Regions from separate parts of the Aliiglaciecola sp. LCG003 genome, predicted to be linked through region 2. Evidence: predicted binding sites of a transcription regulator. Region 2 holds the regulator's gene; each other region holds the start of a gene.
What was found. Region 2 encodes MetJ, which represses methionine synthesis genes. Its sites were predicted from a motif close to TAGACGTCTAGACGTCTA; they were not measured.

Region 1 (8,179 bases), 580 kb from region 2:
AACCTGCAACATCAGGTAGTGTTAATTTCAACATCACATTTTGGGTTTCAGGTAATGCATCTAAGTGGTTTAGTAACTCACCTTTTAACAGTAGCTCAGCAGCGGCTTTTTCAGGACTGTTGATATCGATTTCCGGTTCAATAATGGGCACTAAACCTTTGGCTAGTATTTGAGCACTGACCTCGAATTGCTGCTTCACAATGGCATGCACACCATCCTTGTTAGCTAACTTAATAACCGAACGCATTTTAGTGCCAAATACCCCCTTGTCATTGGCTTTATCAAGTAACTGATCCAACCCCGGTATATCTTTCATCAATTGAACACCATCTTTTTCATCGAGTAAGCCTTTGTCCACTTTGAGGAAAGGAATGACTTGCTTTTCTTCCCATAGATATACCGAACTAGCTAGGCCTTCTATTTCACGATCCAAGGTGTTTTCAAACAAGATGGCGCCTAACACTCGCTTACCATTGAAGGCTTCATTGGTAATGATGCGTGTCCGCATCTGATGAACTTGATCGTACATTTGTTCATCACCAGAATACTGATCTTCATTCACCCCATAAAGCTTTAACGCTTTTGGCGTGCTGCCACCACTTTGGTCAAGTGCAGCAATAAAGCCATTAACAGTGTGTAATTTTTTAAGCATATCTAATTGAGCTTGTGAAGCCATTCGCGACACTCCTTTATAGTAGAATACAAATTATAGGTTGAGCGCTTCGAAGCGCCTCTTATTAGTTACTTTAGTTTAACAAAGCTGAACTAGGGTACCTGCTTCCAGCTTGAGCAAATCGTATTATTTCTTGCCCCGTTGCTCCAACATAGCAACAGCTGGTAGGGTTTTCCCTTCCAAAAACTCTAAAAATGCACCACCGCCGGTGGAAATATAGGAGATTTTATCGGCGATATCATACTTGTCGACTGCCGCAAGCGTATCACCACCACCGGCAATCGAAAAGGCTGAGCTGTTAGCGATGGCCATGGCTATGGCTTTGGTCCCTTCGCCAAACTGATCAAACTCAAATACTCCCACTGGACCATTCCAGACAATGGTGCCGGCTTTTTCAATCAATTTGGCCAATTCTGCAGCTGTTTGAGGGCCAATATCAAAAATCATATCTTCGGCCGCAACCTCAGAAACATCCTTTAGGGTGGCAACAGCGGAGTCTGAAAATTCAGTTCCCGTCACTACATCTACCGGAACAGGGATAGTTGCACCATTGCTTTTGGCAACTTTCATTAAACGATTTGCTTCATCAATCAAATCGGCTTCGTATAAAGATTTCCCGACATTGTGACCTTGAGCAGCAATGAAGGTATTGGCAATGCCGCCACCAATGATAAGCTGATCGACCTTAGATGAAAGAGAATCTAATACGGTGAGTTTAGTTGATACCTTTGAGCCGCCAACAATGGCAAGCATCGGCCTCGCTGGCTTGTCTAAGGCTTTACTCAAGGCTGCAAGCTCATCTGATAGTAATGGCCCAGAACATGCCACTGGAGCGAATTTAGCCACGCCGTGGGTTGATGCTTGTGCTCTGTGTGCCGTGCCAAATGCATCCATCACGAAGATGTCACACAAAGCGGCATATTGTTTGGCTAAATTTTCGTCATCTTTACTCTCACCAGAATTAAAACGCACATTTTCTAGCACTACAAGCTCACCCGCTTTAAGCTCTAAGCCCTGCAAGTAATCTGTTGCTAACTTGACGGGCACATCAAGGGCTTCTTGTAGATAATCGACTACTGGCTGAAGGGAATATTCTGCATCAAACTGCCCTTCGGTTGGGCGTCCAAGATGAGACATTACCATCACCTTCGCCCCAGCTTTTAACGCATGTTCAAGAGTAGGAATAGCCGCTTTCAAGCGCGCATCAGAGGTCACTTTGCCATCTTTGACTGGTACATTTAGATCCTCGCGGATGAGCACTCTCTGGCCAGCAAGCGACAGCTCAGTCATATTGATAATCGACATAGATTTTCCTTTATTTATCACGTTTAAATGTATAGTTAACTTTCATTTAAGCTTGGGCTAAACATAGCCTGAGCAGTATCGATCATTCTGTTTGCAAATCCCCACTCATTGTCACACCAGACAAGTGTTTTGACCAACTGTTTATGGCTGACTCGGGTCTGGGTGCCGTCTACGATGCAAGAGCGCGAATCATGATTGAAATCAACGGACACCAAGGGCTCTTCGGTATAACCTAAGATCCCAGATAACCTTCCCAGACCAGCTTGTTGAAGGGCATGATTAACATTTTCAATACACACTTCTTGGGCCAAAGTCACGCTTAAATCCATCGCGGTCACATTGATGGTAGGAACCCGTACAGCAATGGCTTCAAATTTACCGGAAAATTTCGGCATAATACGTTCAATACCCGCCGCAAGTCGGGTATCCACTGGAATAATAGATTGGCTAGCTGCACGAGTCCTGCGCAAATCGGGGTGATAGGCATCGATAACTTGTTGATCATGCATTGATGAGTGAATAGTAGTAATAGTGCCGCTGAGCACTTCAAAGGCCTCATCGAGAACCTTGATCACTGGAACGATACAATTAGTGGTACACGAACCATTAGATACGATGCGATCAGCCGTTTGCAATTGATCTTCATTAATGCCAAAAATCACTGTGGCATCCATGTCCGGTGTGGATGGATGGGAAAACAACACTTTTTTTGCACCTTGTGCGATGTGGATCTCGGCATCTGCGCGATCGTTGTGCACACCTGTGCATTCCATCACCAGATCAATGTTTAAATCAGCCCAAGGCAGACCATCTAAGTTGCGCTGCTGTAATAACTCAATTTTATCGCCAGCTACATCCAAAATGTTGCCCTGCAAACTAACCGGAAATTTAAAGCGGCCGTGCGCCGTGTCATATTTTAGCAAATGCGCAATGCCAACCGGTTCGGCAATCTCGTTTATTGCAACCACTTGGATATGTTGATTGCGGCCTGTTTCATATAAGGCGCGTAAAACATTGCGACCTATACGACCAAAGCCGTTAATTGCGATACGTATCATTAGACTCTTAAACGTAAAGGGGCGCTTATTATGCGCCCCGATTTATCAAATATGCTAATTAAGATTAGCAACGGTCAGGGATTAAAGCAGATTTTCCGCCGCTGCTACAACCGCATCGACAGTAATACCAAAGTGTTTCAGTAATGCGCCACCAGGAGCGGACTCACCAAAGGTACTCATGCCGACGATTGCGCCGTCAAAACCGACATATTTATGCCAGAAGTCCACGTGCGCTGCTTCCACTGCAACTCGTTTGGTCACAGAACTAGGCAGAACAGATTGTTTATAATCAGCATCTTGAGCATCAAATACATTGGTACTTGGCATAGAGACTACTCGAACCCCGTGACCTTTTTGGGTCAATTCAGCAGCCGCATCTACTGCTACAGCCACTTCTGAACCTGTTGCGATCAAGATAACATCAGGTGTAGATGCGCAATCCACTAGCACATACCCGCCTTTAGCCACATTCACCAATTGGGCGTCGTTGCGAGATTGAGCAGGCAATCCCTGACGACTAAAGACTAACGCACTAGGACCATCTTTACGCTCAATCGCGGCTTTCCAGGCTACTGCTGTTTCAGCACCGTCACATGGACGCCATGTAGTAAGATTAGGCGTAAGGCGTAAGTTAGCGACTTGTTCAATAGGTTGGTGAGTTGGGCCATCTTCACCTTGACCAATTGAATCATGGGTGTAAACAAAGATGTTCGGGATACCCATTAATGCGGCCATACGAACTGCATTACGTGCATATTCCATAAACATTAGGAAGGTTGCGCCATAAGGACGGAATCCGCCATGCAAACCAATACCATTCATGATACCGGTCATGCCAAATTCGCGCACTCCGTAAAAAATATAGTTGCCATTTGCATCATCTTTAGTGATGCCTTTTGAGCCAGACCACAAGGTTAAGTTAGAACCGGCTAAATCAGCAGAACCACCCACTACTTCAGGTAGCAAACTGGCAAAGGCTTCGATAGAATTTTGCGAGGCTTTACGGCTAGCGATGTTTTCGGCTTTGCTTTGTGAAAACTTAATGAAGTCATCGGCTTTTTGTGCAAAATCCGCCGGTAACTCGCCTTTTAGTCTGCGGGTTAATTCTGCCGCTAATTCTGGATGAGCCCTTTGGTAATCAGCCAATTGCGCATTCCACTGCTGCTCTTTATCTGCACCAGATTTTTTAGCATCCCACTGAGCGTATATATCATCAGGAATAACAAAGGCATCATATTTCCAGTCCAATGCCTTGCGAGTAGCGACAATTTCATCTGTACCAAGAGGAGAACCATGGCTATCATGACTGCCGGATTTGTTTGGTGAGCCGAACCCTATAACGGTTTTACAGCAGATCATAGTTGGACGAGTTATATCAGACTTAGCCGTTTCTATTGCGGCTTTAATCGCTTCAGGATCATGACCGTCTACATCGGCAATGACTTGCCAGCCGTAAGATTCAAAGCGTGCAGGTGTGTCGTCCGTAAACCATCCCTGAACTTCACCGTCGATTGAGATGCCATTATCATCCCAAAATGCAATCAATTTGCCCAAACCCAAGGTGCCTGCCAATGAACAGACTTCATGGGAAATACCTTCCATCAAGCAGCCGTCGCCTAGGAAGCAATAGGTAAAGTGATCTACGATATCGAAACCCGGTTGATTAAACTGTGCAGCAAGCATTTTTTCGGCAATTGCCATACCGACCGCATTGCTCACACCTTGCCCAAGTGGACCTGTGGTGGTTTCAACACCCGGAGCATAACCGTATTCTGGGTGACCTGGTGTTTTCGAGTGCAATTGGCGGAAGTTTTTCAATTCTTCAATGGGTAACTCGTACCCCGTCAAATGCAGTAGCGAATAAATCAACATCGAACCATGGCCATTCGACAAGATAAAGCGATCTCGGTTAGCCCAGTCTGGATTGGCTGGATTATGGTTTAGGAAATCACTCCATAACACCTGAGCTATATCAGCCATACCCATTGGGGCGCCAGGATGTCCTGAGTTAGCTTTCTGGACTGCATCCATGGATAAAGCACGTATGGCGTTGGCGAGTTCTCGACGTGAAGGCATAAGGTCTCCTGCAATTTGTTGCGTTAAGCTTGATCAAAGTCTGGCAGGATTGCGTAAGACACTGATTAGTTAGCTTGTATTCAATTTGGGCTGGTCATTTTCTACTAGCCACAGATGAACTGCAACGCTTATTCATTATTGATTATACTTTTTTTGCTTACGTTTTAGTGGAAACCATTCTGAACGGATAGACATTTGGACGTCTAGATGGAAAGACTGGTAATTTACTATTTTCAAGTTACAATGACCTTATTGATGACGTTATTACGTTAAGTTCTACTTTTATTGTTTAGGAATACTGATGACAACACACCTATTTACATCTGAATCCGTCTCTGAAGGGCACCCGGATAAAATCGCAGATCAAATCTCTGATGCCGTGTTAGATGCCATTCTCATCCAAGATCCCAAAGCTCGTGTAGCTTGCGAAACATATGTCAAAACAGGTATGGTTTTGGTCGGTGGCGAAGTCACTACTTCTGCATGGGTTGATATTGAAGAACTTACCCGCAAAACGGTTCGAGAAATAGGTTACACCCATTCGGATATGGGTTTTGACGCTGATTCTTGTGCGGTCCTTAACGCCATAGGTAAACAGTCTCCAGATATCAATCAAGGTGTTGATCGCAGCAGACCAGAAGATCAAGGCGCTGGTGACCAAGGACTAATGTTCGGTTACGCAAGTGACGAGACCGATGTCCTAATGCCAGCACCTATCACCTACTCTCATCGATTGGTGAAGCGTCAGGCCGAGATCAGGAAAAGTGGCAAGTTAGATTGGTTACGTCCTGATGCTAAAAGCCAGGTGACCTTTATTTATGAAGACAACCAACCAGTAGGTATTGACGCAGTTGTGTTGTCCACTCAGCATTGTGATTCAATCAGTACAGCAGATTTGCAAGAAGCGGTGATGGAAGAAATCATTAAGCCCGTGCTGCCTGAAAAGTGGCTAACCAAGTCAACTAAGTATCTGATAAACCCGACCGGTCGCTTTGTAATTGGCGGGCCAATGGGGGATTGCGGACTAACGGGTCGTAAAATTATCGTTGATACATACGGCGGTATGGCTCGACATGGTGGTGGTGCCTTCTCTGGTAAAGATCCCTCTAAGGTTGACCGTTCTGCTGCATATGCAGGACGTTATGTGGCGAAAAACATCGTTGCTGCGGGTCTAGCTAAACGTTGTGAAATTCAGGTGTCTTATGCAATTGGGGTAGCTGAGCCTACTTCAATAAATATCGAAACCTTTGGAACAGGTGTGTTGTCTGACAGCCAGTTGACCGCTTTGGTCCGTGCACATTTTGACCTTCGTCCTTATGGATTGATCAAAATGCTCGACTTAGAGCGCCCAATATATCAAGCCACAGCTGCATACGGTCATTTTGGTCGCGAAGAGTTTCCTTGGGAAGCAATTGATAAAGCAGAAGAACTCAAAGCCGCTATATAACTTTTGCTGCTTAATATGAAAAACGGCACCTTAGGGTGCCGTTTATATTTTTTAGCATAAGGCTGGGTACCAGTCTTAATATTCGTCATCTGAATAACAGAAACCTGCATCAGTGGCTTTTACGCTGACCGAATTAGCCATTCTGACTCTGACACATTGACCTTCCTCAGCAGGGAAATAATCCAAAACAACAATCACCGAGTCACCATCCACAGCGAGCAAATGATATTCATAACCATATCTTGGTCCTTCGGACAACGCGGTAATCAATCCACCAAAGAACGCACTGACTGTGGCTCCAACGAGCATATCTGCGCTATTACCATGGGCATTTTCTAATGCCCCCCACAGCCCCCATACAGCCATGCTTTCGCCCACTTGAGACTCAAATTCAACATCATTAATAGCTTCAACGTGGGCATAGAAGTCGGTTACTAGTTGATTTCTGTCGGCATAATTATCATGCGAAGTCGCGCAACAACTTAACAGAAATGGCAAACTAACACTCAGCCATGGAATTAAGGGTGTTTTCATAATTTCGTCAGTTTAATTTTCAAGAGAGTTTATAATAAAGTTCCAATTCTGAATTTAAGCTTAACAAGCTGTAGAATAATAACCCTATATTTACCACTTAGTAATGGATACTCACGATGAAGAAAAGGTTTTTACAATCATTAGTCATTGCAGCGACAACTGCCACCTTGGTTGCTGCTTGCGCAACATCTCCCACAGGCAGAAGCCAATTGAAGTTGTACTCGAAAAATCAATTAGCGGATATGGGGACCCAAGCGTTTGATTCGATGAAAACTGAACAAAAGGTCTCGAAAACGCCAGTAGAGAATGAGTTTGTGACCTGTGTGGCTTCTTATATTACCAAGCATGTACCAAAAGAGGTGTTCGATGGAACATGGGAATTAGTGGTGTTTGAAGATGAACAAGTTAATGCATTCGCCTTACCAGGGGGCAAAATTGGGGTATACACTGGACTGTTAAACGTGGCTGAAAATCAACATCAACTGGCCGCCGTAATTGGCCATGAAGTGGGCCATGTAATAGCAGAACATGGTAACGAAAGAATGTCTAACTCGGCCCTCATCGGAATCGGTCTAGAGGCGACCAATCAAATCCTGCAAAGTAATGAAGTCGGCAGCAGTAATATGATTATGGCGGCCATAGGTGTGGGCGTTCAAGTAGGCGTGCAATTGCCCTTCAGCCGCACCCATGAAAGTGAAGCAGACCTAATTGGTTTGGATTTAATGGCAAGAGCAGGATTTGATCCTCGTCAATCGGTTAATCTTTGGCAAAACATGGATAAAGCAAGTGGTGGTAATCGTCCACTGGAATTTATGTCTACCCATCCATCTCCTAACACTAGGATTAAAGATTTACAGGCCAATATGGCAAAAGCACAACAGCTCGCATCTTCAACTAACGACAAACCTAATTGTCATAAATAAGCCAAAAAAAAATGCCGTTCACCTTAGGTGAGCGGCATTCTTTAAGCAAAAGATGTTTAGTCTTCTACTTTATGTAAATGTACATCCATTTGAGGATATGGAATACCGATATTTTCTTGGTCGAAACGTAATTTCACAGCTTCAGTGAAATCAAATTTTACTG
Region 2 (8,179 bases):
TCGAGTTTACTTTCGAAGCGTTCGAATAGCGTAAAGGCGTCAGCTGTGCCACCAGCAAAACCGGCAATTACTTTATTGTTGTATAGCCTACGTACTTTACGAGCATTACCTTTCATAACGGTATTGCCCAATGAAACTTGGCCATCTCCAGCGATGACAACCTGATTATTGCGACGTACTGATACAATTGTAGTCACTGCGACTCCTTGATCTCGATAGGGTAAGCCAGCACCCTAGAACTGGGTCGCTGGCACTTCAATGAAGTATATGTGGGGAGTGGCGCGAAATTTTCAAGCTTTTAATCGGCTTGGGACAAAACATAGTCAGTATTGTTATAGATCCCAATACCAGATTTGACAGCTTCCGATACCAACTTTTTGGATAATATGGCGATCAGCCTCGGCATCACGTTTATAGTCATAAGGTCCTAAGACCACCCGATACCACAGACCATTCTTACCTTCACTGCGTCTCACTTGAGATTCGAGGCCTTGCATGGCCAGTTTAGCGCGCATTTCATCTGCTTGAGTTTGCTTGCGAAACGAACCACACTGCATAAGGTAGGGACGCTCAGACTTTTGTTGCTCTTTGCGGTCAATTTCGACATTGCCATGCTTTAATTCTTCAGGGTAACTGTAACGTTCAATAGGCATGTCTGGTAACGGCTCTATATCATCTGTGCTGGTGGCTTGCTCTGTGGCAGGAGTCGCTGATTCGACAGCCTCAGGCACAGAGATTTCAACATCTGTGCGACTTATTGACCATAAAAAATATACAAATCCCACCACCAATAAGACGGTCACTACAATACGTATCCAAGGCAATTTCACCTGCGCTGGGGCGTTTTTCGATTGAGGTTTTTTTTTCGGCACTTGGCCGCGTTTTACAAAATCTTTGTGAGCCATGTTATTGCTTTTTTACCCAAACTGCTGAGGTGCGAAGTTATGTCAAACCGTTTAACATTTAAGACCTGATGCTATCTGACATCAGGATTGTAGTTAAGCCAAATAGTAACGCGAATAGGCTATGGAAACCAAGATGAAAAGTGCATAGGCGGCTTGTTTATTGATATGGCAATTGACACTTGAGTCACACAACTGGGGGTTCACCTCGCTGGCCTATTTCATCTCACATGAAGTCTTGCGGGTCGACATCAATCGACCACCGTACTTTGCGCGTGATAGGTAAAGACTCAATCTGATTAACTTGACTGGCGATGACTTTATTTAACAACGAACGGCTATTGGCTTGCAGCAACAGCTGCATACGATAGCGGCCCTGACGCTTTTCCATAATGGCAGGAATTGGGCCGATAACTTTGACCCCTAGGCAGGTCAGCATTAACCCCACTTGGGACAAAAATTCGAAGGCCAACTCAATGTGACTGGCTTCGGCTCGAAACAGTGTATGAAAACAAAATGGTGGTAGTCCAGCGTGTTTACGTTCTAACAAGGCATGACGGGCAAAATGTCCATAGCCGTTGTGAATTAAGTCTTGCAGCAGTGGATGTCCTGGCTGATGGGTTTGCAGCCACATCTCCCCGGGTTTTTCCGCTCGGCCAGCGCGGCCGGAGAGTTGGGTGATAAGTTGGGCTAGATGCTCTGGGGCACGATAATCGGCGCTAAATAAGGCTCCGTCTGCATCGAGGATCACCACCAAGGTCACATTAGGGAAATGGTGTCCTTTGGAGAGGATTTGGGTACCAATCAAAATATGATGGGTGCCTCGATTGATTTCTTCCAGTAAATCATTCAATTTGGTTTTACCGCGCACACTATCACTGTCTATTCGGACTGAACTAAATTGCGCAAAGCGCTTTTTAAGACTTTGCTCTAACTGCTCGGTGCCGACGCCATGGGTAACCAACTCATGATGGCCGCACGATTGACAAGAAGAAGGCAAAGAGCGGGCGGAGCCACAGTGGTGACACTGTATTTTATGTAATGCTTTGTGCACCGTATAAGGCTTGTTACAGCGCTTACACTCTTCAATATGACCACAATGATGGCACAACAAAGCAGGGGCATAGCCCCGTCTATTCACAAATAACATGATTTGGCTGCCCGCATTGAGGTGTTGCTCCATCCTCTGCAGCATGCCCTGAGCTAAGCCAGCAACCAAAGGCTGGTTAGTAATATCCAATACATTTTGCTTTGCTTGCAACGCATTGCCGGCCCGCCTAATCAGTTGCAAATGCTGATATTTATTGGTGAGGGCATTGTTCAATGTTTCCAAGCAAGGAGTGGCGGATCCCAACACCAGTGGGACATTATGCGCTTTTGCTCTTAGTACGGCTAAATCCCGCGCGTTATAACGCAAGCCATCTTGTTGCTTGTATGATGAATCGTGCTCTTCATCTACGATGATCATGCCGGGATTGAGCATAGGCGTGAAAATAGCGGAGCGGGTGCCGATCACAATAGCCACTTCACCCCGTCGGCTTTTTTGCCACACCACTAAACGTTCATTGTCACTGAGCCCTGAATGCAAGACCCCGACTTCCAGGCCAAAACGCTTTTCAAAACGCTTGACCGTTTGGGGGGTTAAACCAATTTCAGGAACTAATATCAGAACCTGTTGCTTGTTTAATAGCACCTCTTCAATACTTTGTAGGTAAACTTCTGTTTTACCACTTCCAGTAATACCCTCGAGTAGAAAGCAGGCATAACGTCCCAAAGTTTGGGTAATCGCAGTGATTGCTAGTGCTTGTTCCACATTGGGTGTAGGCTTGTCCCCAACCTCAAGTTTGAGCCACAAATTTGTCTGTATCTCAGCCGCGATAGGTTCTATTTTGGCAATCTCCCTATCAACCAAGCCCTTGATCACACTATCGCTGAAGTGTTGCTTAAGTCCGGTCAAGGATTGCGGCCCCTCTTGGAGGGCATGAAACAAATGGACTTGTTTTTTGGCGCGCTTAATAGCCTCTGGCACCTCCAGTTGGCTTTCATCTAATAGACGCAAATAGTCAATTGGTTTTGGTTGGTCTGACTCACCTTTGCGCAAAGCAACTGGTAAGGCAGCATGCAGCACCTCACCAATGGGATGATGGTAGTATTGCGCCATCCAATGACACAGAGATAATAATGACTCGTCCAATACCGGATGCTGATCAAGTAACTGTGAGATAGCTTTTAACTTGGCAAAATGCGGCGAACTAGCGACAGTTCCGGTCACTATTCCGACCATCGAACGTGGTCCAAAAGAAACACGCACGCGGCATCCTACTTGAATATCAGTTTGATCACTCAGGTAATCGAAAAGTTGTCGTTTGGGTAACGCTAGGGCAACTTGATAAATCGGCATGGTTTAAATTTGGCTATTCCGGCTATTTTTATATATCAAAGCAATGGTTTTGGTTAACAATCAAGCAAAACTCCTTGATCCGTCTCGCTCTTTACATTAATATGCGCGCCTCTTTGCGGCAAGCCGCTATTTAATTTAATTTGCGTATGGTGTGCAGCTTCGGGCTGTATAGCGATACGGCCCAGAAATGAGGTAATCCATATGAAACAAGATATTCATCCAGAATACAATGAAATGACAGCAACTTGCTCTTGTGGCAATAAAATTGTTGTTCGTTCAACTTTAGGTAAAGACATCAACCTTGACGTATGCTCAGCCTGTCACCCATTCTACACTGGTAAGCAACGTAACGTTGACACCGGTGGTCGTGTTGACAAGTTCAAGAAACGTTTTGGTGCATTGGGCAAGAAGTAAGTCCAGTCAATCTATTGTTAAAAAGGCGCATTATGCGCCTTTTTTTATACCTGCTAAATATTAAATAATCACAGCCTCATTCTGCCATCCAGCACACTAAAAAACAGCTAAACTGACATTATTGCCCACAGCATCCAGTGTTTGTTTACTGTTGAATATCAGTACTTTGAATAAGATGGCAGATAAACATGCGTTTGGTGAATGTTATTTATTCTCTTGTCTGATATGTCTTCGGCCTAAGCCTATGTTACATTTGCCTGCAGTGGCCAAAATAAAAACAATAAACCACTAACAAAAAAACAACATACTCACCCTACAAATTAAGGAATAAGACACGTATGTCTGATTTTCGTCAAAAAGCGTTGGATTATCATGCTAAACCCGTTCCGGGAAAAATCAGTGTAGAGCTTACCAAGCCAGCGGAAAGTGTCACCGATTTGGCCTTGGCGTACAGTCCTGGTGTTGCGGAACCCGTCAGAGAAATTGCTGCTGACCCTAATGCCGCATACACCTATACCGGCAAAGGCAACTTAGTGGCTGTCATCACCAATGGCACTGCCATTCTTGGCTTAGGTAATTTAGGGCCTTTAGCATCCAAACCTGTCATGGAAGGAAAAGCGTTATTGTTCAAGCGCTTTGCTGGCATTGATTCCATTGATATCGAAGTGAAGCACCGTACAACCGAAGAGTTCATCAATACGGTTGCTAACATTGCTGATACATTCGGAGGAATTAATCTTGAAGACATCAAAGCTCCGGAGTGCTTCGAGATAGAACAAGAGCTGATCAAGCGTTGCTCCATCCCAGTGTTTCATGATGACCAACACGGTACCGCCATTGTGACCGCTGCGGGTATGCTTAATGCGCTGGAAATCCAAGGTAAGGTTATTCACGACGTGACTATCGTGTGCATGGGCGCTGGCGCTGCAGCCGTTGCCTGTATGGAATTATTGATTAAGTGTGGCGCGCAAAGAGAGCGTATTTATATGCTAGACCGTAAAGGTGTGATCCATACCCGAAGAGACGATCTGACTCCACACAAATTATTGTTTGCCAATAATACCGACAAACGTACTTTAGAGGATGTAATGGAAGATGCGGATGTATTCGTCGGCGTGTCTGGACCAGATGTACTGCCCCCTGAAACACTGAAACTAATGAACGATAATCCGGTAGTGTTTGCTTGTTCAAATCCAGATCCGGAAATAAAACCAGAGTTGGCCCATCAAGTGCGTGATGACTTGATAATGGCGACTGGCCGTTCTGATTATCCTAATCAGGTTAATAATGTCTTATGTTTCCCATTTATTTTCCGTGGTGCCCTTGATGTCAGAGCCTCAACCATAAATGATGAGATGAAAGTTGCAGCTGTAGAAGCTATTCGTGCCATCGCCAAAGAACTCGTCCCGCAAGAGGTCTTGGCTGCAAGTCAAATCGATGCTTTGGAGTTTGGCCGCAAATACATCATTCCCAAACCTATGGATCCGAGACTTTGCAAGCGAGTCGCGACTGCTGTAGCACAAGCAGCGATTGCCTCTGGCGTTGCACGGCTAGACCGCTTACCGGCTAATTATTTAGACAAGTTATGACGGTTCAATAGTTGCTGGCAGGGTGTAAGACTCGCCCTACCAAGCAGCTTTTACCACACAACAACTTTGCATTAGTCTCGATTGCGCCCAAGCTTGTCATGACTGCTGACCCAATGCCCACCAATCACAGCACAAGCAAGCGAAATATCGCCGGCCAACACGGTGGCAGCAACGATTTCAGCTAACTTGTTAGCTTTGCCTTTACCGTAACAGTCCATTAGTTCTAGACATTCCTTTTGAGTTGGTAATCCGGTTCCACCGCCATACGTCGCCACTATCAAAGATGGCAAAGTAATCGATAAGTAAAAGTCACCGTTGTCCAATAATTCGTGGGAAAGTAACCCGGCATGGGACTCTACAACATTGGCTTCATCTTGACCCGTTGCAATAAATATAGAAGCAATCCCATTAGCTGAATGGGGACCATTGTACGCAGCGCCCGCCATTAACGCCCCCGTGTTGGCCAACACAGTTGCCTTAGCTAGCATCTTGGTATCCACCTTCATTATTTTTTTAAGCACTTCTTTTTTGAGGACAATTTCAGCTATTACTCGTTTACCCCGGGTGTGCAGCATATTTAAATGAGAGTGTTTTTTATCCGTGTCCATATTGCCAGATAGTAAGTACTGACAACCACCTGGGTAGTTCGCGCAAATCCATTCGCAAGCTGCCAAGGTGGCCTTACCCACCATGTTCTGTCCTGCGGCATCACCGGTTGTGTAGTTAAACCGCAAGTAACGTGTTTTAGATACTGACCACTGCATGATGTGGTCTAGCTTGCCGATGCTGGTAGTGGTTTCAGCAGCTTGCTTAATTTTTTGAAAATTCTCAACTACCCAAGCGCCAAAGTCTCTCGCCTGTCTAGCATTGTCAAAAATAAACGCTGGGGCTCGTTGCATAAATTGTTCAACCACTGTGGTATTCACCCCACCACACTCATTGACCACCCGCATACCACGGCTATAGCTGGCTACCAAGGTACCTTCTGTGGTTGCCAATGGCACATGAAATAAACCATTGGCGTATTCACCATTGACCTGAATTGGACCTGCAATACCTACAGGCATTTGTACCACGCCAATAAAGTTTTCAATATTGCCAGGCAGGGCTGCGGGGTCGATGGAGTAGTGGCCTGTGTGAGGTAATTCAGTGCCGGTCTGTTGAGTGAGATACTCTCTGCGTTTTTGCGCCCACTCGTTACTGTAATCATTCATGGTGTTACGGGGAATGCGTGGCGTTTTGCTCATTTAAATAATCCTTAAATATAGTCCGGGTACTCGCTACATATAAAATGCAAAGTACTTGCCAGATAATAGTATGGGACTAAAATGACCAAAGTATGAAGTTAAGCTTGAAAATACTCAATAATCTCAACTCGGGCTAAAGTCTACCCGAGATAAGACTAGTTTTTGCACCACTTTGGGGTGTGGTGCTATGAGACTATGGTGCAGTGCTCTGAATCTTGTTGATTGCCCTTATAAGCAGGAGCGTGTGCGACAAACATCCTTTTACAGCTTATTCCTCACTGTCTTTAATCTCCAAACCCATTGATTCCATCAGTTCACGGGCTACTTTTGGAATTCTATTTGGGTTATCTTTGCGTAGATCATCATCATCGGGCAAGGGTTGGCCATTAAATGCGTGCAAAAATGCCTCGCACAATAATTCTGAATTGGTTGCATGCCGTAAGTTGTTGACTTGACGACGAGTGCGTTCATCCGTCAATACTTTTAACACTTTGAGTGGAATTGAGACCGTGACTTTCTTTACCAACTCACTCTTTTTACCGTGTTCAGCGTAGGGATGTATGTATTTTCCGTTCCACTCTGCCATGTTGATGCTCTTTTTAATCTTTCTTATAAACGGAAATTCTAACCGTAAGTCAGTTAGATGTCTAAACATCTTGACGGCTTAGCCAACTCAGTTTAGTTTAGACGTCTAAACGGCTAATTGTTTACTATATTGAATTTTGGAGTGTTACATGGTGTCTTACGCCCAGGGTATTGAATCGCTTAACCAGACAATGGCTGAATTAAGTGGAATAAATGTGTCTTTTGAATTTTTCCCTCCCAAGACAGAGAAAATGGAACAAACCCTGTGGAAATCGGTTAACCGTCTAGCGCCGCTAAAGCCCGCATATATGTCAGTTACCTATGGTGCGAATAGTGGTGAACGAGATCGGACTCATGATGTGGTCAAACGTATTCAGGCGGAAACCGGTGTGGCCGCCGTACCTCATTTGACCTGTGTAGACGCCAGTCGCGAAGAACTAGTGCAAATCGCACAAGACTATTGGGATAGTGGTATTCGCAGAATTGTAGCCTTGCGGGGGGATTTACCTCAGGGCATGACCAAAACAGATATGTACGCTGCCGATTTAGTTGCTCTGCTAAAAGACGTGGCTGATTTTGATGTATCAGTAGCCGCTTACCCTGAAAAACACCCTGAGGCGCCCAATGCGCAATTTGATTTACTCAACCTGAAACGTAAAGCGGAGGCCGGTGCGACTCAGGCAATTAGTCAGTTCTTTTTTGATGCCGAAGTATTTTTACGATTTCGCGACCGAGCGGCAGCGACAGGCATAGACCTAGACATAGTTCCCGGCATTTTACCGGTCACCAATTATCAAACATTACAACGCTTTGCCGGCTTCACAAACGTACATGTGCCCAGTTGGTTACACAAAATGTATGATGGGCTTGACCAAGAAGATCAAACAACACGAAATCTATTAGGCGCCAGTATTGCCATGGATATGGTCAAGGTTTTGGCTAAAGAGGGAATTCGAGACTTCCATTTCTATACCTTAAATCGTAGCGAATTAAGCTATGCAATTTGTCATTTACTAGGCGTTCGCGGCTAAACCCTATAAA
Region 3 (8,179 bases), 930 kb from region 2:
GATGGTGAAGTTTTGCAGGTTGGCTTGACCACCGTTAAAGTGCAAAATTGGGATAAAACCATCTCGACCGTGCCTACCTATACTTTAATAAGCGATTCGGTGAAAAACTGGCGTGGAATGACTGAATCTGGGGGGCGAAGAATCAAACGTTCGGTGTTAATCGATATTGGTTCGATTCGCTTTTGTGACCAAGAAACACTCGCCCAGTATAAGAAAATCCGTTATATCAGCAACTATATAGACTCTAAAATAGCTGAGGTACAGGCATACAATAGCCAGCAACAAATCGATGAACAAGACTTGTTGAATAGCCGCCGTCTCACCAATATAGGCACTTTTAGAGCTTATATGTCTGCCTATTTGCACAATCATCCGAGTATTAACCAAGATATGACTATTATGGTCAGACAATTGCCCCCCACTGAAATTGGTTTACCCTTGGAATTATATTGTTTTTGCGCAGATAAAAATTGGGTTAACTATGAAGGCATTCAAGCCGATATTTTTGATCACTGCTTAGCTATGCTGACAGTATTTAATTTGCGGGCCTACCAAAGAGTGAGTGACAAATAAAAAACCCCTTGAGTTGTATTCAACATCAAGGGGTCGATTGCAAGCTGGGCTATTTATTTAGCCTTATGCCTCAGTGCCACATTAGAGCTAGGGCGAATAAAAACGCCACGGCTAACCCCGACACACCGAAATAACCATATTCTATTTTCTCTTTCAACCCATTTGCAGGTGATGGGATAAATCCCATGATAATACAGCTCATACCCACGACAAATGCAAGTACAGTCATTCCAAATAACACGGCGTCAAACATGCTCTCTCCAAACAAACAAATTTCAATGGCTATATTATGCACCAAAAACTAAACTTTGTGGAATGATCTAAATCAAACCGGCACAGATTATAGCAGCACTGTGATGGTTAAATTGACCATATTTTAGTTCCAACCCTTAATAAAGCGCTTTAACATCCACAAGGTTTATTATAGATTTAACCTAGATTGTTGTTTTTATTATAATTTATAAAATTGGCCCAAGTGTTGCTCTACTCTATTTCATACCGAGTATTTAGCTAAAAATATTCAGTGACTTTATAACGAATAAGGAAAGTGAGCATGAAAAAGACCTTGATAGCGACCAGTTTAGTACTTTGTTCTAGCCTAGCCCTCGCCAATGAATGTAATGTTAACATCGAAGGAAATGTATCGTTAGTCAACGAAGTACTGACCATCACTACTGACGACAATGATGTAATTGCCATCCAAGGTGGAGAGCAATTATATGTAAATGGTAAATCTGTTGAATTGACTAGTCAGCAGTATGAGTGGATGTCGAATTACTATCAGGGTGTTTACCGTGCGGTCCCAGAAGTAGCTAGTATCGCCATAGAAGGTGTAGCTATTGCAAGTACTGCGGTTACAGAAGTGTTTGGTGGCCTGCTTGGTGCTGACTCGAGAGCGATTGATGATATCAATTTGAAACTTGATGAGATTAGCCAAAAGATCAAATATAACTTTTATGCGGCTGATGGTAGCATCCAGTTAGATTCTACGCGCTTTTCCGATGGCGAAATATTTGGCCCTCAATGGGAAGAAGAGTTTTCTGATGCGGTAGAAGAAGTAGTCACCTCGTCAATTGGTCATTTAATGATAGCACTGGGCACTCAGATGCTGTTTAGCGATGACGATTCAGGAGACTTCGAACAGCGCATGGAAACTTTTGCCGATGACATTGAACAAAAAGTGGAAGCGCAAGCTGCGGTATTAGAAAAAAGAGCTGACGCCCTATGCCTGCAATTAGCTGATATCGATTTTGCTGAAAACAACTTGCAAAAATCGGTAGCTGAACTGTCTGGTCTAGATGTTATATCAATGCATGATGGTGCCAAAAGAATGTAATATCGCACCCATATGATGAGAGTTTAATATTGAAAATTTCTATTATTGGCGGTGGTTGGCTGGGACAACCACTTGCCGAAACCTTTAGTCAACTCAATCACAATGTGGTGGTAACCAAACGTTTAGCTCAAGACGCTGCTGACCTCACAAATAAAGGTTTAGCGGCAATCCAGTTTAATCTGGGTACAACCCCGAACTCCAGTGATTCGAAACGCCTATTTAATTGTGGCCTATTAGTGTTAAATATCCCACCTGGTCGTAAGTCATTCCAAGCTGATAGCTTCATACAAAACATGTGTGATTTGATAAATTTAGCCAAATCCTCAGGTACCCAAAGGTTATTATTTATATCCACTACTGCGGTGTATGGTAACGACAGTCGTGTTGTTTATGAGCACAGCGACACTGCCCCCGAAACAGAAAGTGCAAAAGCTCACGTTAAAATAGAACAATACATTCAGCATGTATTTGCCGCGCAAGGAACTATATTGCGCCTATCAGGTTTAGTTGCAGAGGATCGCCATCCTGCCAAATTCATGTCTGGCCGCAAGCAGATTGAAAACGGTCAACAAGTGGTCAACTTGATCCATCGCCATGATGTAATTCAAGCAATTGTAGCTGTAGCGAATAAGCAAGCTTGCGCGCAAACATACCATCTTAGCGCTTTAGACCATCCTTCCAGAGCTGATTATTATTGTGCAGCGGCTAGAAAGTTTGGCATCCCCTTACCGGAATTTTCCATTCCAACCTCTACAGCCCAAGGCAAACAGATACACAGCCAACTCAGTTTAGATGATTTGGCGATGAGTCTCGCCTACCCCAGTCCCTACGATATGCTTTAGGGCTAAGATTGGGTCACTCGAACGTTCTTTTGGTTACGACTTGTGGCACGTTGCAGCGTGGATCTTGTTTCTGCATCGCTTTGATCATGTCTTGAGAAACGGTGATGCCATTTGGCAGTATTATAGGATCGCAACCATGGTTTTGCTCACACAGCATATCCCATTTGGCTTCTGCTTTGATATGGCAGGCAAAACAGTTTCCACCGAACTGATTGACGACTTCAAAGGCCCCGCGAACTTTAATTTTAGAGCCCTGTTGATTGACTTCTAGCTCCAAAAATTCCCAATCCTTAGTTACTTTATTAAAGCCAGCCTCACGTTTTACCATGACTTCTGTGGGGATAAGTTGCACGACAGAACCCACAGGGTATTCGCCGCCATTTTCTGAATTAGCTACGGCCACGGTAGCCTCAACATCACCTAACAAATTATCTACAAAGAAGCCTCTTACAGGGGTCATATCGGTCAAACACCCAAAGTCCTGCGCTTGGGCGATGATTTCCTTTTCAGCTTTGGCTGAGGAGATAAAAACCGCAGCGAACATCAGTATTAATGCACTAACTAAGTGGGGTATTGCAAGTTTCATAAGCTCATCCGTTTCATGTTCATATCGTGATTTCAATCAGTATCGCCAAAAGCTTCACCCTTGCACACTTTACTAGGTTGATAGTGAGGTATTAGTTAAATATATAAAAAAGCCCCTTGCGTTTTGAAACGTCAAGGGGCCCTAAAGAGCTTTTTCAAAAAGCAATTTACTTGGCATTAGCCAATCAGTGCTTGACCAAAGTATTTAAGCGCAATGGTATTAACTAAAACTAAAAATAAGATGACCGGTATGAAGGTTCCAACTGAGAAATCTACATACTTTTCAAATAAACTGTTTTCATAGTTTGGCGAACCTTTGTCCAGTTCTGCGTTGAAATTCTCTTTCTTCCAACGGTAAATAACGAATAGACAAATTAATAAACCATTGAGCGGCAAAATAGTGTCGTAGAACACATCGACTATCACATCAAACAACGATTTATTTTGGCCTGCATAGCTGACAAAGGTGGTCACCTGATCCCAAATACCAAATGACATAGAAGCGATTGCAGAAGTCACCACTAACAATAATCCCATTAGACTTAAGGCCTTTTTACGGGACGCTTTTCTCGATTCCATAAAGGCCGCAACTGGCACTTCAAAAATGGATACTAGGGAGGTTATTGCCGCGAAAAATACCAGTAGGAAAAACAGGCTAGCAACAAAACTTGCTCCCACGTAACCAACAGACGCTTGCAGCGCTAGGAATATTTTTGGTAGGAAAGTGAAAATCATCCCAACTGAAGAGTCACTTAGATCTGCGGTATTCGTATTGGGATTAAATGAGAAGACCGCCGGTAATATCAGTAGACCAGCAATGAACGCTACCGCTGTGTCTGCTAGCGCCACGAACTTGGCTGAACCGGGCACATCGCTTTTACTGTCCAAATAAGAGCCATAGGTGATCATTATCCCCATACCCAAGGATAGCGAAAAGAATGCTTGGGATAGCGCGGCACTGACAACCGACGCGTCAATTTTACTAAAATCAGGCACAATATAATATTCAACACCGGCAAACGCATTGTCCAGCGTAAGCACAAAAATAACCAAGCCGATCAACATCACAAACAATGCCGGCATCATAAATTTAGCGGCTTTTTCGATCCCCTGTTTCACCCCACCTTGAAGAATTAGATACACCACAGCCAGCACCCCGACCATATAGATGAATAACTCATAGGATTGAATAAAATTACCGAAGGTGGCGGGATCAGCCAACTTATCTAAATTACCGGTGGCGGATTGGAACAAATAGCCAAAAATCCACACGGTTATCACTAGGTAAAATACCGCGATCATGAAGGGTGTTATGATTGACAGCCATCCCGCCACACGCCAGTGGGGCTCATTATTAGTTAAGGTTGCATAGGCATTCAGAGGATCTTTGCGACTTCTGCGCCCAACTGACATTTCTGCCAACATCACCGGTAAACAGATCAACACCACAAACACGGCATACATAATCAAAAATGCTCCGCCGCCGTTTTTGGTTGCCGCTACCGGAAACCCTACCATGTTGCCAATACCTACAGCGGAACCTGCTGCGGCTAAAATAAACCCGAGACGAGAACCAAACTGTTCGCGAGCTGCCATGTTGTTTTCCTTTTTTTCTTATTTTAGGAGTCGTTTAACGTTCGATGGTAGCAGGCTAATTTGAAAATGTCTTTGCCTCGAGAACTAAAGCTCGACGAAAAGTGGAACTATTGGTTACCACTTTATTGTTTCATTTTGCCAATCGATATAATGGGGTGCATTTTCAATTTCGAGATTGGCTAAATGGGTAAGCAATTGACTCACGGTAAATTCAACATCAAATAGCTTGCCAGACGGCACATTGGCTTGAAATGGCTCAGAGAGGGCTGTATTTACGGTGCCGGGATGGTAGCTGACCAGTTCAACATTTTTCGCCCTACGAGTATATTCAATCTGGCTAGTTTTAATCAGCATATTGAGGGCTGCCTTGCTCGCTCGGTAGCCGTACCAACCGCCTAAGTTATTTTCACTAATACTGCCAACCCGAGCAGAAAATAACACCACCTGACTTTTGTTGTGACCTTTGACCAATGGCAGTATATGTTTCAACCAAAGCATGGGAATAATAGTATTGATGTGAAAATAGCTGGCCAGTTGTTGGGCAGAAATATCTTCGAGGCGTTTTTCAGGCGCAAGATTGACACCATTTTGCTGGCCGTGAAGCGCGCCAATACAGCTTGTGACCAATGAAAACTGCCCCTGCTGCCTGAGCGAGTCGATGCACCTTTCAATAGCGTTCTCATCTTGGTCTGCCAGTTGATAATAGTTTACCCCTGCAACCTTATCGGTGACTACACAACGAGATACGCCAAAGACAGTTTGATACTGCTCACTTACGAGCAACTGCTTTAACAGCTCTTTACCAATGCCGCCGGAGCAACCGATCACTAGTGCGTTACCTTTACTCATCTGCAGGTGCAACCTTAATCTTGCTTTGAGTGGACGGAATATCTCTGGATTGCACACCGGCGCAAGTCAAAGGAGTACAGTATAGAGCGCGCTTTTTACCGGTAATTAAATAAGATATACGGTGACGGTGTTTTGCAAAAAAATTGTAGCCTCGATCTGCAAACCAACGGACCAATGGCCACCGTAGCGGTGCAAAAATCCAACCTCGTCCAACACGCTTCCATACTTCGAAGTTGGCATCTAGGCCAGTAACAAACTGCCCATTTTCTAGCTGAGCGTGAATTCTGTTGCTCAAAACAACCTTATCTAAACTTGGGTAATCATGGGCAAATTGTTCTGCTTGTATGTCGACAAAGTGAATCTTTAGCTGATGATCCAAGTTTGCAAGCTTGCGTATCTCCAACATACAAAGCGGGCAGAGACCATCATAAAATAATTTGAACTGCACCGGCATATACTCCGTTCTAATAATTTATAAGCTTATACGTAAAACAAATGATGATGGATGACTTGATCTAAATACTTTTCGAACCCATCTTTGATAGATAATTGGTTAACGAGGCATAAAATGGCAAATATTCAGCAAGCAACATTAGCAGGCGGTTGTTTCTGGTGTATCGAATCGGCGTTTAATTCTGTGGCAGGTATAGAGTCGGCCTACGCGGGCTATTCGAATGGACAAACAGATAACCCTAGCTATGAGCAAGTTTGTAGCGGCAATACCGGACATGCAGAGGTTGTGAGGGTCAATTTTGATGCAGATACGTTAAGCTATCGAGACGTGTTGGAAATCTTTTTTGCACTGCACAACCCTACTCAGTTAAATAGACAAGGTAACGATGTGGGCACTCAGTATCGTAGTGCGATCTATTTTCACAACCATGAGCAAAAAGCCCAAGCAGAGCAAATTATAGCCGAAATTGAGCAACAGCAAATTTGGCCTGACCCAGTGGTGACAGAAATTACAGCGGTGGACAATTATTTTCAAGCTGAAGATTACCATCAGGATTATTTTACCAATAATCCGCAAAATCAATATTGCAATATGGTGGTTGCGCCCAAGCTGGCAAAATTCAAAAAGAACTTCGCCAGTCGCTTAAAGTAACATTAGATTTTGCAGTAAATATAGATAGCGGCCAATGGATGTGGCCAGGCTATTCAAACCAAGCAGGATCGGCTGATAATGAAAATAACAATGGGGCCATCTTGCTATATTTAGCCCTGTTGGCTTCACATTGAACATTGTCCATGTAGTGCAGTTTCCACGGGTCGTTAATTGTCCAGATAGTGTTACCAGACACTGCTAAGCCTTCTAACGAAGCGTTGTCCATCACTTCCCATTTTTGACAATTAGGCTCATCATTGCCCGTTGGCGCAAGAAACTGTAAGGGTAGTACTTTGGTAGGTATTTTCTTTTCTAGGTCAATCACCCATAACTGGCTATCATTGCGCGCTCCTGCGATCAAAAACCCTTTGTGCCCCTCTACAGCGAAATAGTCCATGCCATTTATCGGATGATTACCCGATGAAATAGAAGGAAATTCTAATTGGGGATCACTTACCTGAGCAAACTCTTCAGTTTGCCAAAATTGCTCATCAATCTTGATGGAAAATATACGAGCATTGGACTTTTTATCTTTTTCTAATGCAAGGTACAAAGTACCGTCTGGCGCAAATGACAAGCCTTCAATACCATCATTGGGAAAATTCCCCACCGCGAACGATTCAGCAAATTGAATTGGCCGTACATCGGTCATTAATACAGTATTGTCTGCTTGCAGCTCTAGCCTTATCAACACTGTCGGATAATCAGTGGAACCGCTGTTTTTGTAACGCAGGTGGCAGGCTTGTGACATGCCAGAACTGCGGGTGGCGTCTTCCGTTACCAGAACAAATACACGGTCATCGCGGGGGTCAACTGCGATGGCTTCTAAATCAGGTGCATCGGCTAGATAATCTGCAAAACAACTTTTTTCAACTTTGTCAGACATTATCATCTTTAATGGCTGAGCTTGTAAGCTAGCCGATTCAGGATCAATTATATGCAGCTTCTTTCGTTGAGAAACATGGGCGCTGCCATCAGAAACACTGACAAGTTTTCCGCGCCACGCTTTGAGACCAGAAGTTTGAGGATCAAGCATAACTTCGCCATTAGCCTCAACCAGCCATTTGCCTTGTAAATGGAGTTCAGTATTTTTGGGAGGCGTCTCTGCACAGCCCATTAATCCTAAAATAACTAGCAAAAAAGCAATGGGAAATTTGTTCATGGAGGTTCCTAGCGCTCAACAGACCGAATTTATAAAGGTATCGCTCATTAATATCAAGTGTAAGCTAGCAAAAAAGCGATTAAATTTGATCCTAGAAGTATATTTGGTGCAGACTTATGAAATCCCATTTA
Region 4 (8,179 bases), 900 kb from region 2:
CACTGCAACCTTAAAGCCTGCTGATGTGAAATGGCGCGAAGATAGTAGTAAGCGTCAGTGGTTAGCGGGAATGGTTAAAGAAAAAATGTGCGCACTTGTGAATGTAAAGCAGTTAATCGCTTTGTTAGACAAGGGCCTTGGTAGTAATAGTAAATAGACGCAGCTTGTAAGGAGCGAGTCATATGAGTGATGACAGAATTACGAAAAATGCCGCTGTAGACAGTAATGATGAAGTTTTACAATGGGTAACGTATCGATTAGGTGAAGAAACCTACGGTATCAACGTGATGCAGGTTCAGGAAGTGTTAAGACACACTGAAATTGCGCCAGTGCCAGGCGCGCCTGAATACGTACTAGGTATTATCAATTTACGTGGCAACGTGGTTACTGTAATTGACACTCGTACCCGCTTTGGTTTGCCGCCAACCGATATAACCGATAATACCCGAATTGTGATTATCGAATCTGATGAGCAGGTTGTAGGCATTTTGGTTGATAGTGTGGCTGAGGTGGTTTATTTGCGTTCCTCAGAAATTGACAGTGCGCCTAATGTTGGAACTGAAGAAAGTGCTAAGTTTATCCAGGGCGTCAGTAACAGAGATGGCGAATTGTTGATTTTGGTCGATCTGAATAAATTATTAAGCGATGAAGAGTGGGATGAAATTAGCGGACTCTAATAGTTCGTTGTAGCATATTTACTAGACCCTGGTCTGAATGAGCAGGGTTTTTTGTTTGGGATTCACTATGACATTATGGGTTATTGTTCTGCTGGGCGTAGCAATAGTTTTGTCTGGCGTCTGTCTTGCTACGCTTTTCTTCGCCAGAAGGCGGATTACGCAACTTGAACAACAACATAGTGCTATTAGTGAGCAATTCATCTTTCTGCAACAACAGGTTGAGGTCCATACTGAAGAATTAAATGAAACTCGTGTCGGCGCTCATGGCCTTAGCGCTAAAGTCAAAGAACTACTGGCGACCTTTGATCATCTAAAAGATAAAATTCACGAAATTGAAAATCAAGATCCTGACACTCGGCTCTATTCCCACGCGACAAAATTAGCCAACGGCGGCGCAAGCGTAGAAGAATTGATGCGAGAGTGCGATCTACCTCGAGCTGAAGCTGAATTATTAGTTTCCATTAAAAAAGGCCGCTCAAGCTAAACGTTATCCCTGCCTGTGCTTATCCTGCCCTGTCTCAAAATCAACGCTCCCTGTTATTTTGTTTAAATTAGAAGATTATGTGAAGATTACGTCAGAAGATTACGTGGACAGGCATCGCTATTTAAAATATCGTTAATGTTTGCCATCGTTCAACAATTGGCTTTGCGCTACCTATTTGATAAGCATCGAGGTAAATATTTTAAATAAATTTAAAGCGGTCTTATTGGTTGTTTTGCTTATCTTAGTTTACCTCCTCAATACTAGTTCTGGCGATAAACACATCAACAGCAGCTCACTTACCAATCCGAACTTACAGTATGAACATGAAGAACCTTTAGGTGAAAAGCTACAGCGAGATAACTTTTCAGAAGATCTTGAGGACAGTGCTACTGAATCAAAGTTGGATGAGTATATTGCTAGCTGTGAGAAAAATATTGATGACTATGGCAGCGATGACCATGATCGGTTGAATGCCTATTTAATGTCACTTGCCAATTCAAACAGCAAGGAAGATCATTTTAATTTCGCATTTTTTAGTCCAATCGATAACGAACAGCAACGATTGAAGTTGTTGCTATCTTATGATCAGCAATATCCTAATGAACCTGAGGTAATGTTTGAGATCGTCAGATTGTGCACTACCAATGAAAAATCAATGGCATGCACCGGCAAGTTAATCCAAAGAGCGACAATGTCCGAATCTTCTAACGGGGAGATGTGGCTCAATAGCGCGAGTTACTTTGCAAAACATAATCACAACCGACAAACAATGGATTCAATAGCCAAGCTCATCAGTTCTAATTATTTTGGTAATGGCTGGGCTGATGATATTAGTCGTTTTCTTAATCTAATGCGTAAACTAGAGGGTGAATATAACTCCAACCATTTTGTAGCTGCTCTGGGTAAAGCAGCAACTAAGCAAACCCAATTTCATTGGATATTTAACTGGTGTAAATCAAATATTAGCGATATTGAGATTGCAGATTCATGTTTTGAACTTGGCAGAAATCTCGCTCACAGAAGTAAAACCTTAGAGAGCCAGTCTATCGGTTTGAACTTGCAAAACATGGTTGTGGATCTTCGCGGTGAAAGCGGATATGACTTAAGTTATAGAGAACAAGCCAGCCAGATACAAACTTCCTATAACCCAATATTTGTCAAAAGGGCTAACCTAATAGGTGCAGATGAGCGATTGTTGCAAAACTGGCTTAATGACTTGAAAAATTTTGGAGAAGTTACTGCTGCTAAAAACGTCGTCAAACAGGTATTAAATCGGTCTGAAAATTCAATTGAATGCCCTTAAGTACAAAAAAGTAAACATCACAGCCTAACGAATACCCATTTAGACGTCTAGACGTAAAGATGTTGACTTTTGCTTCGAGTTGCGAGAAATTCACCTCATCAAATTCAACTTCGGAGTGAACATGCCCATTCGTATTCCTAACGACCTTCCTGCACAGAGTATTTTAGATGCGGAAAATATATTCGTGATGGACAGCGAAAAAGCGTCTCGTCAGGATATTCGCCCCTTAGAAGTAGGTATTTTAAATTTAATGCCGAATAAGATTGAGACAGAGGTGCAAATTCTGCGCCTGATGTCCAATACACCTTTGCAAGTTAATATTGATTTGATCCGTATCGATAATCAGGCTCCCAAGAACACGCCTAAATCTCATATGGATAATTTTTATTTGTCGTTTGATGAAATCGCCCATAAAAATTATGATGGTTTTATTATTACTGGGGCTCCAATCGCACATTTGGATTATGCGGACGTGAAGTACTGGGATAAAATCACCACTATAATGGATTGGACTAGGCGTCATGTGCAATCAACATTGTATTCATGTTGGGCCGCCCACGCGGCGTTTTATCATTATTACGGCTTTAACCGCGAATTAAGAGCAGAAAAACTTTCAGGCGTATTTGAGCATAAAGTAAATGATACCCACGATGAGTTGGTACGAGGGTTTGACCCGTATTTCAGTGCACCCCATTCCCGGTATGGCGAAATCCCTTTGTCTCGCTATGAGCAAGTTGAGGGTCTCAAAGTATTGGCTAGTTCACAACAGACTGGGGCTTATATAGTCGCATCTGAAGATAAGCGTACGGTATTAATTACCGGCCATCCTGAATATGACCCTGATACCTTGGATCAGGAATATCATCGGGATTTGGCAAATAGTCAGGCACCGAATGTCCCACAGAACTATTATCAGAACAATGATCCTACCCAGCCTTTTAAGGTAACTTGGCGAGCGCACGGGACTTTATTGTTCACCAATTGGCTGAATTACTATGTTTACCAGACTACACCGTATAATCTGGATGAATTACCGAGCAAAAAATAAGAGGGGTTTGTATGGCCAATCGATCTATTGAAGTATTTAAAGCATTGGCAAATCAGCGAATTCTGATCCTTGATGGTGCTATGGGTACAATGATCCAACAACACAAATTGGACGAAGATGATTATCGCGGTGAGCGATTTGCTGATTGGCATTGTGATGTGAAAGGCAACAACGATTTATTGGTCCTCAGTCAGCCTTCGATTATATACGATATTCACTGTGAATATCTCGAAGCGGGAGCCGATATCCTCGAAACCAATACCTTCAATGCAACCTCCATTGCGATGGCCGATTATGATATGCAGTCGCTGGCCAAAGAAATAAATATTGAAGCAACTAAATTGGCCCGCAAAGCCGCTGATGAATATACAGCTAAAACGCCTGACAAGCCTAGATTTGTGGCTGGTGTCCTTGGGCCAACTAATCGCACCGCTTCTATATCCCCAGACGTTAATGACCCAGGCAAACGCAACGTCAATTTCGATCAATTGGTGGAGGCATATAAAGAAGCAACCCATGGTTTAATTGAAGGTGGCGCAGACTTTATTCTATTGGAAACAATTTTTGATACGCTTAATGCAAAAGCCGCAGCTTTTGCGGTAGATTCGGTATTTGACGAATTGGGCTTCAAGTTGCCCATTATGATATCAGGTACTATTACCGATGCATCGGGTCGCACTTTGTCAGGTCAAACGGCAGAAGCATTCTACTATTCCCTAAGACATACTAATCCAATCTCATTTGGGCTTAACTGTGCATTGGGGCCTGATTTACTGCGCCAATACGTTGAAGAGATTGCCAGTCGTGCCGAATGTTTAGTTTCAGCTCACCCTAATGCCGGACTACCCAATGAATTTGGCGAATATGATATGGAAGCAGATGAAATGGCTGAACATATTAAAGAGTGGGCACAGTCGGGACTGGTTAATATTGTTGGAGGATGCTGTGGTAGTACCCCTGAGCATATTGCAGCAATGGCCAAAGCCGTTGAGGGGATCCCCCCTAGAAAACCAATACAGAATGACGTAAAAATGCGTTTGTCTGGACTTGAACCTTTTGTGCATTAATCGGGAGTTATCTGTGTCGCAAACTCAAACCAATGCCAGTGCTACATTCATCAACGTTGGTGAGCGTACTAACGTTACTGGCTCTGCCATGTTTAAACGACTTATCCTCGAAGGGGATTATGAAACCGCCCTCGATGTTGCTCGCCAACAAGTAGAAAACGGTGCGCAAATCATCGATATAAATATGGATGAAGCCATGTTGGATTCCGAAGCTGCTATGGTGCGCTTTTTGAATCTCATTGCCTCTGAGCCTGACATTTCAAGAGTGCCGATTATGATCGACTCATCCAAATGGAGTGTCATTGAGGCCGGTCTAAAATGTGTGCAAGGTAAAGCCATTGTCAACTCTATTAGTTTAAAAGAAGGGGAAGAGCCATTTCTTCGTCAAGCTAAGCTTATCAAACGTTATGGCGCGGCAACCGTAGTAATGGCATTTGATGAACAAGGCCAGGCTGATACTCAAGAGCGAAAGTTTGCCATATGTCAGCGCAGCTATCAGTTGTTAACCGAAAAACTCGGCTTTCCGCCAGAAGATATTATTTTTGACCCAAATATTTTCGCTGTTGCGACCGGTATTGAAGAGCACAACAATTACGCAGTAGATTTCATTGAAGCGACCCGTAAAATTAGACAAGAGTTACCCCACTGCCATGTCTCCGGCGGGCTTTCGAATATTTCTTTTTCATTTCGTGGCAACAACCCTGTACGTGAAGCTATGCACTCGGTGTTTCTGTATTACGCGATTAAAGCGGGCATGGACATGGGTATTGTCAACGCAGGTCAGCTTGAAGTGTATGATGAAATTCCAGCAGAGCTAAAGCAAGCGGTAGAGGATGTGATCCTCAATCGCCACCCCGACGCCACCGATAATTTATTAGCGCTAGCGCCCAAATATCAAGGCGACGGAAAAGTTGTTGCTAAAGAGAATCTTGAATGGCGAGAGTTCCCGGTTAGTAAGCGGCTAGAATATGCGCTGGTTAAGGGCATCACCGATTTTATTGAGCAAGACACTGAAGAGTGCCGCCTACAGGCTGAAAAACCACTGCATGTGATTGAAGGTCCTTTAATGGACGGCATGAATGTAGTAGGGGACTTATTTGGTGAAGGTAAAATGTTTCTTCCCCAAGTGGTTAAATCAGCACGGGTGATGAAAAAAGCCGTTGCCTATTTAGAACCTTATATTGAGTTGGAAAAAGACAAAGGCACCACCAACGGTAAAGTCATCTTGGCTACCGTGAAAGGTGATGTACATGACATTGGCAAGAATATTGTTGGCGTGGTACTGCAATGCAACAATTACCAGATTATCGATCTGGGTGTAATGGTATCGGCAGCTAAAATTCTACAGGTTGCCAAGGAAGAGCAAGCTGACATGATCGGCTTATCGGGATTAATTACGCCCTCTCTAGATGAAATGGTTCATGTGGCCAAAGAAATGCAGCGATTGAACTTCACTATTCCGCTTTTGATCGGCGGCGCCACGACATCCAAAGCGCATACAGCGGTTAAGATTGAACAAAATTATTCAGCCCCGGTCGTCTATGTACCCAATGCAAGTCGTGCGGTGGGCGTGTGTCAGAAGTTGATATCTGACGAGCATCGACCAGCATATGTCGCTAAGCTGCAAAAAGAATACGACACGGTACGTGAGCAGCATGCCCGTAAACGTCCTCGTAGCAAGCCTATTAGCTTGCAGTCAGCCAGAGAAAACGCTTTTAGTTGTGACTGGCAGGCCTATCAGGCTCCTGTTCCGAAAAAGCTTGGTGTGAGCGAAGTCTCCGTCGAATTATCTGAACTAATTGATTATATAGATTGGACCCCGTTCTTTTTAACTTGGTCGTTAGCCGGTAAATATCCACGCATATTAAACGATGAAGTCGTAGGGGAAGAGGCAAGCAAACTGTTTGCCGATGCCAAGGAAATGTTGCAGTACATGGTTGACAGTGAAAAACTACAAGCCAAAGGTGTAGTCGGTATTTTTCCTGCTAATCGGGTGGGTGATGATATTGAAATTTATCAAGATGAAAGCCGTCAGCAAGTATCGGTTGTTGCACACCATTTACGCCAACAGACAGAAAAACCCAAAGGTTTTAATTATTGTTTGAGTGACTATATTGCACCGAAGTCTTCTCGCAGAGCAGACTATATTGGCGCTTTTGCGGTGACTGCTGGAATAGGTGAAGATGACTTAGCCAATCATTACATTCAACAAGGTGATGACTACAACGGTATTATGGTAAAAGCCTTGGCGGACCGTTTAGCTGAAGCCTTTGCTGAGTATTTGCACGAGAAAGTGCGTAAAGAAATCTGGGGCTATGCGAAAGATGAAACGTTAAGTAAAGATGATCTCATTCGCGAGAAGTATCAGGGGATCCGCCCCGCACCGGGTTACGCAGCCTGTCCTGAGCATACTGAAAAGCAAGCAATTTGGGATTTGCTCGATGCCGAAAATACCACTGGTATGAAGCTGACCGAGAGTTTTGCAATGTGGCCTGGTGCCGCGGTTTCAGGATGGTATTTCTCTCATCCCGATGCCCGCTATTTTGCCGTTGCACAAATTCAACAAGATCAGGTGGAAGAATACGCACAGCGCAAAAATTGGAGCATAGAAGTCGCTGAAAAGTGGCTTGGGCCGAATATCAATGGATAAGCATACTTTGGCTGCGCAGCGCTTTTCACAAGCTTGTGAGAACAATAAGGCTCCAATTTTACAACAATTGAAGTCTCGTTTAGCTAATTCAAAGGCCGTATTAGAAATAGGCTCAGGGACCGGCCAGCACGCTGCTTATTTCGCAAAAGGTCTGCCTCATGTAATTTGGCAACCAACCGATGTTGAAGACAATCACCCCAGCATTGAGGCTTGGGTCAAGGCTGCCGGTTGCCCTAATGTTGCGCCACCAATGCCATTTTTTATTGGTTTGCACCCATGGAGCTTTGAAAACATAGATGCTGTGTTTAGCGCTAATACCGCCCATATTATGCAAGCGAATGAAGTCCAGTTAATGATGGAATTAATCGGACAGCAGCTGCCCGATGGTGGCATATTTTGTCAATACGGCCCTTTTTGCGTAGCGGGTGAATTTACCAGTGCCAGTAATGCTGACTTTGATCAAAGTCTGCGTCAGCGGGGTTTGGGCGGAATTCGCGATATTGACGAATTAATAAGTTGGGCGCCGCAATTGCAATTATGTGAAACAATTAGTATGCCAGCGAATAATTTATTACTGGTTTGGTCGAAAGCAACTGCTGAGTAACACACTGATATCAGTTATTTTGTTCATTTATTTGTTTAAACGGTAGTAACTGCGCAGCAGTAATTTTGTATGTTTCAATTTGCGGTGTTTCTTGCTCAATAAAACGATTCACCGCCTGTTGAAACGTCTCGTCCGCTAGCCAGTGATTGGAATAACAAAAAATTGGCTCAAATCCCCGAAGTATCTTATGTTCCCCTTGAGTGCCCGGATTGAAACTGTCGAGATGCTTCTCAATACAAAACTCAATTCCTTGGTAATAACAACATTCAAAATGCAAGCCATCAACGTTTTCCAGAGCTCCCCAGTAGCGTCCGCACAACTGATCTTGGTCAAATAAATACAAGGC

Region 1: a site for MetJ is predicted at 5,301-5,318, ahead of metK (methionine adenosyltransferase). Genes of this name have one in related genera too.
Region 3: a site for MetJ is predicted at 6,255-6,272, ahead of msrA (peptide-methionine (S)-S-oxide reductase MsrA). Genes of this name have one in related genera too.
Region 4: a site for MetJ is predicted at 2,505-2,522, ahead of metA (homoserine O-acetyltransferase MetA). Genes of this name have one in related genera too.

What each region holds. Positions count from the first base shown of each region.
Region 1 covers NZ_CP128185.1:3,450,060-3,458,238, forward strand. The annotation lists gene QR722_RS15040 (fructose bisphosphate aldolase) at 1-676, opposite strand, end outside; gene QR722_RS15045 (phosphoglycerate kinase) at 800-1,978, opposite strand; gene epd (erythrose-4-phosphate dehydrogenase) at 2,014-3,036, opposite strand; gene tkt (transketolase) at 3,118-5,112, opposite strand; gene metK (methionine adenosyltransferase) at 5,414-6,559, shown strand; gene QR722_RS15065 (hypothetical protein) at 6,635-7,093, opposite strand; gene QR722_RS15070 (M48 family metallopeptidase) at 7,210-8,016, shown strand; gene QR722_RS15075 (mechanosensitive ion channel family protein) at 8,073-8,179, opposite strand, start outside.
Region 2 covers NZ_CP128185.1:4,033,697-4,041,875, forward strand. The annotation lists gene hslV (ATP-dependent protease subunit HslV) at 1-197, opposite strand, end outside; gene QR722_RS17595 (SPOR domain-containing protein) at 333-905, opposite strand; gene priA (primosomal protein N') at 1,129-3,303, opposite strand; gene rpmE (50S ribosomal protein L31) at 3,505-3,717, shown strand; gene QR722_RS17610 (malic enzyme-like NAD(P)-binding protein) at 4,056-5,306, shown strand; gene QR722_RS17615 (hydroxymethylglutaryl-CoA reductase) at 5,378-6,553, opposite strand; gene metJ (met regulon transcriptional regulator MetJ) at 6,822-7,139, opposite strand; gene metF (methylenetetrahydrofolate reductase) at 7,288-8,169, shown strand.
Region 3 covers NZ_CP128185.1:550,216-558,394, reverse strand. The annotation lists gene QR722_RS02330 (mechanosensitive ion channel family protein) at 1-573, shown strand, start outside; gene QR722_RS02325 (hypothetical protein) at 644-826, opposite strand; gene QR722_RS02320 (YggN family protein) at 1,127-1,909, shown strand; gene QR722_RS02315 (NAD-dependent epimerase/dehydratase family protein) at 1,939-2,751, shown strand; gene QR722_RS02310 (hypothetical protein) at 2,765-3,337, opposite strand; gene QR722_RS02305 (sodium-dependent transporter) at 3,514-4,932, opposite strand; gene QR722_RS02300 (SDR family NAD(P)-dependent oxidoreductase) at 5,047-5,781, opposite strand; gene QR722_RS02295 (thiol-disulfide oxidoreductase DCC family protein) at 5,774-6,229, opposite strand; gene msrA (peptide-methionine (S)-S-oxide reductase MsrA) at 6,350-6,886, shown strand; gene QR722_RS02285 (esterase-like activity of phytase family protein) at 6,936-8,048, opposite strand.
Region 4 covers NZ_CP128185.1:3,135,378-3,143,556, reverse strand. The annotation lists gene QR722_RS13725 (chemotaxis protein CheW) at 1-157, shown strand, start outside; gene QR722_RS13720 (chemotaxis protein CheW) at 183-677, shown strand; gene QR722_RS13715 (DUF2802 domain-containing protein) at 745-1,161, shown strand; gene QR722_RS13710 (hypothetical protein) at 1,385-2,464, shown strand; gene metA (homoserine O-acetyltransferase MetA) at 2,586-3,512, shown strand; gene QR722_RS13700 (homocysteine S-methyltransferase family protein) at 3,524-4,579, shown strand; gene metH (methionine synthase) at 4,593-7,229, shown strand; gene QR722_RS13690 (DUF938 domain-containing protein) at 7,222-7,833, shown strand; gene QR722_RS13685 (GNAT family N-acetyltransferase) at 7,844-8,179, opposite strand, start outside.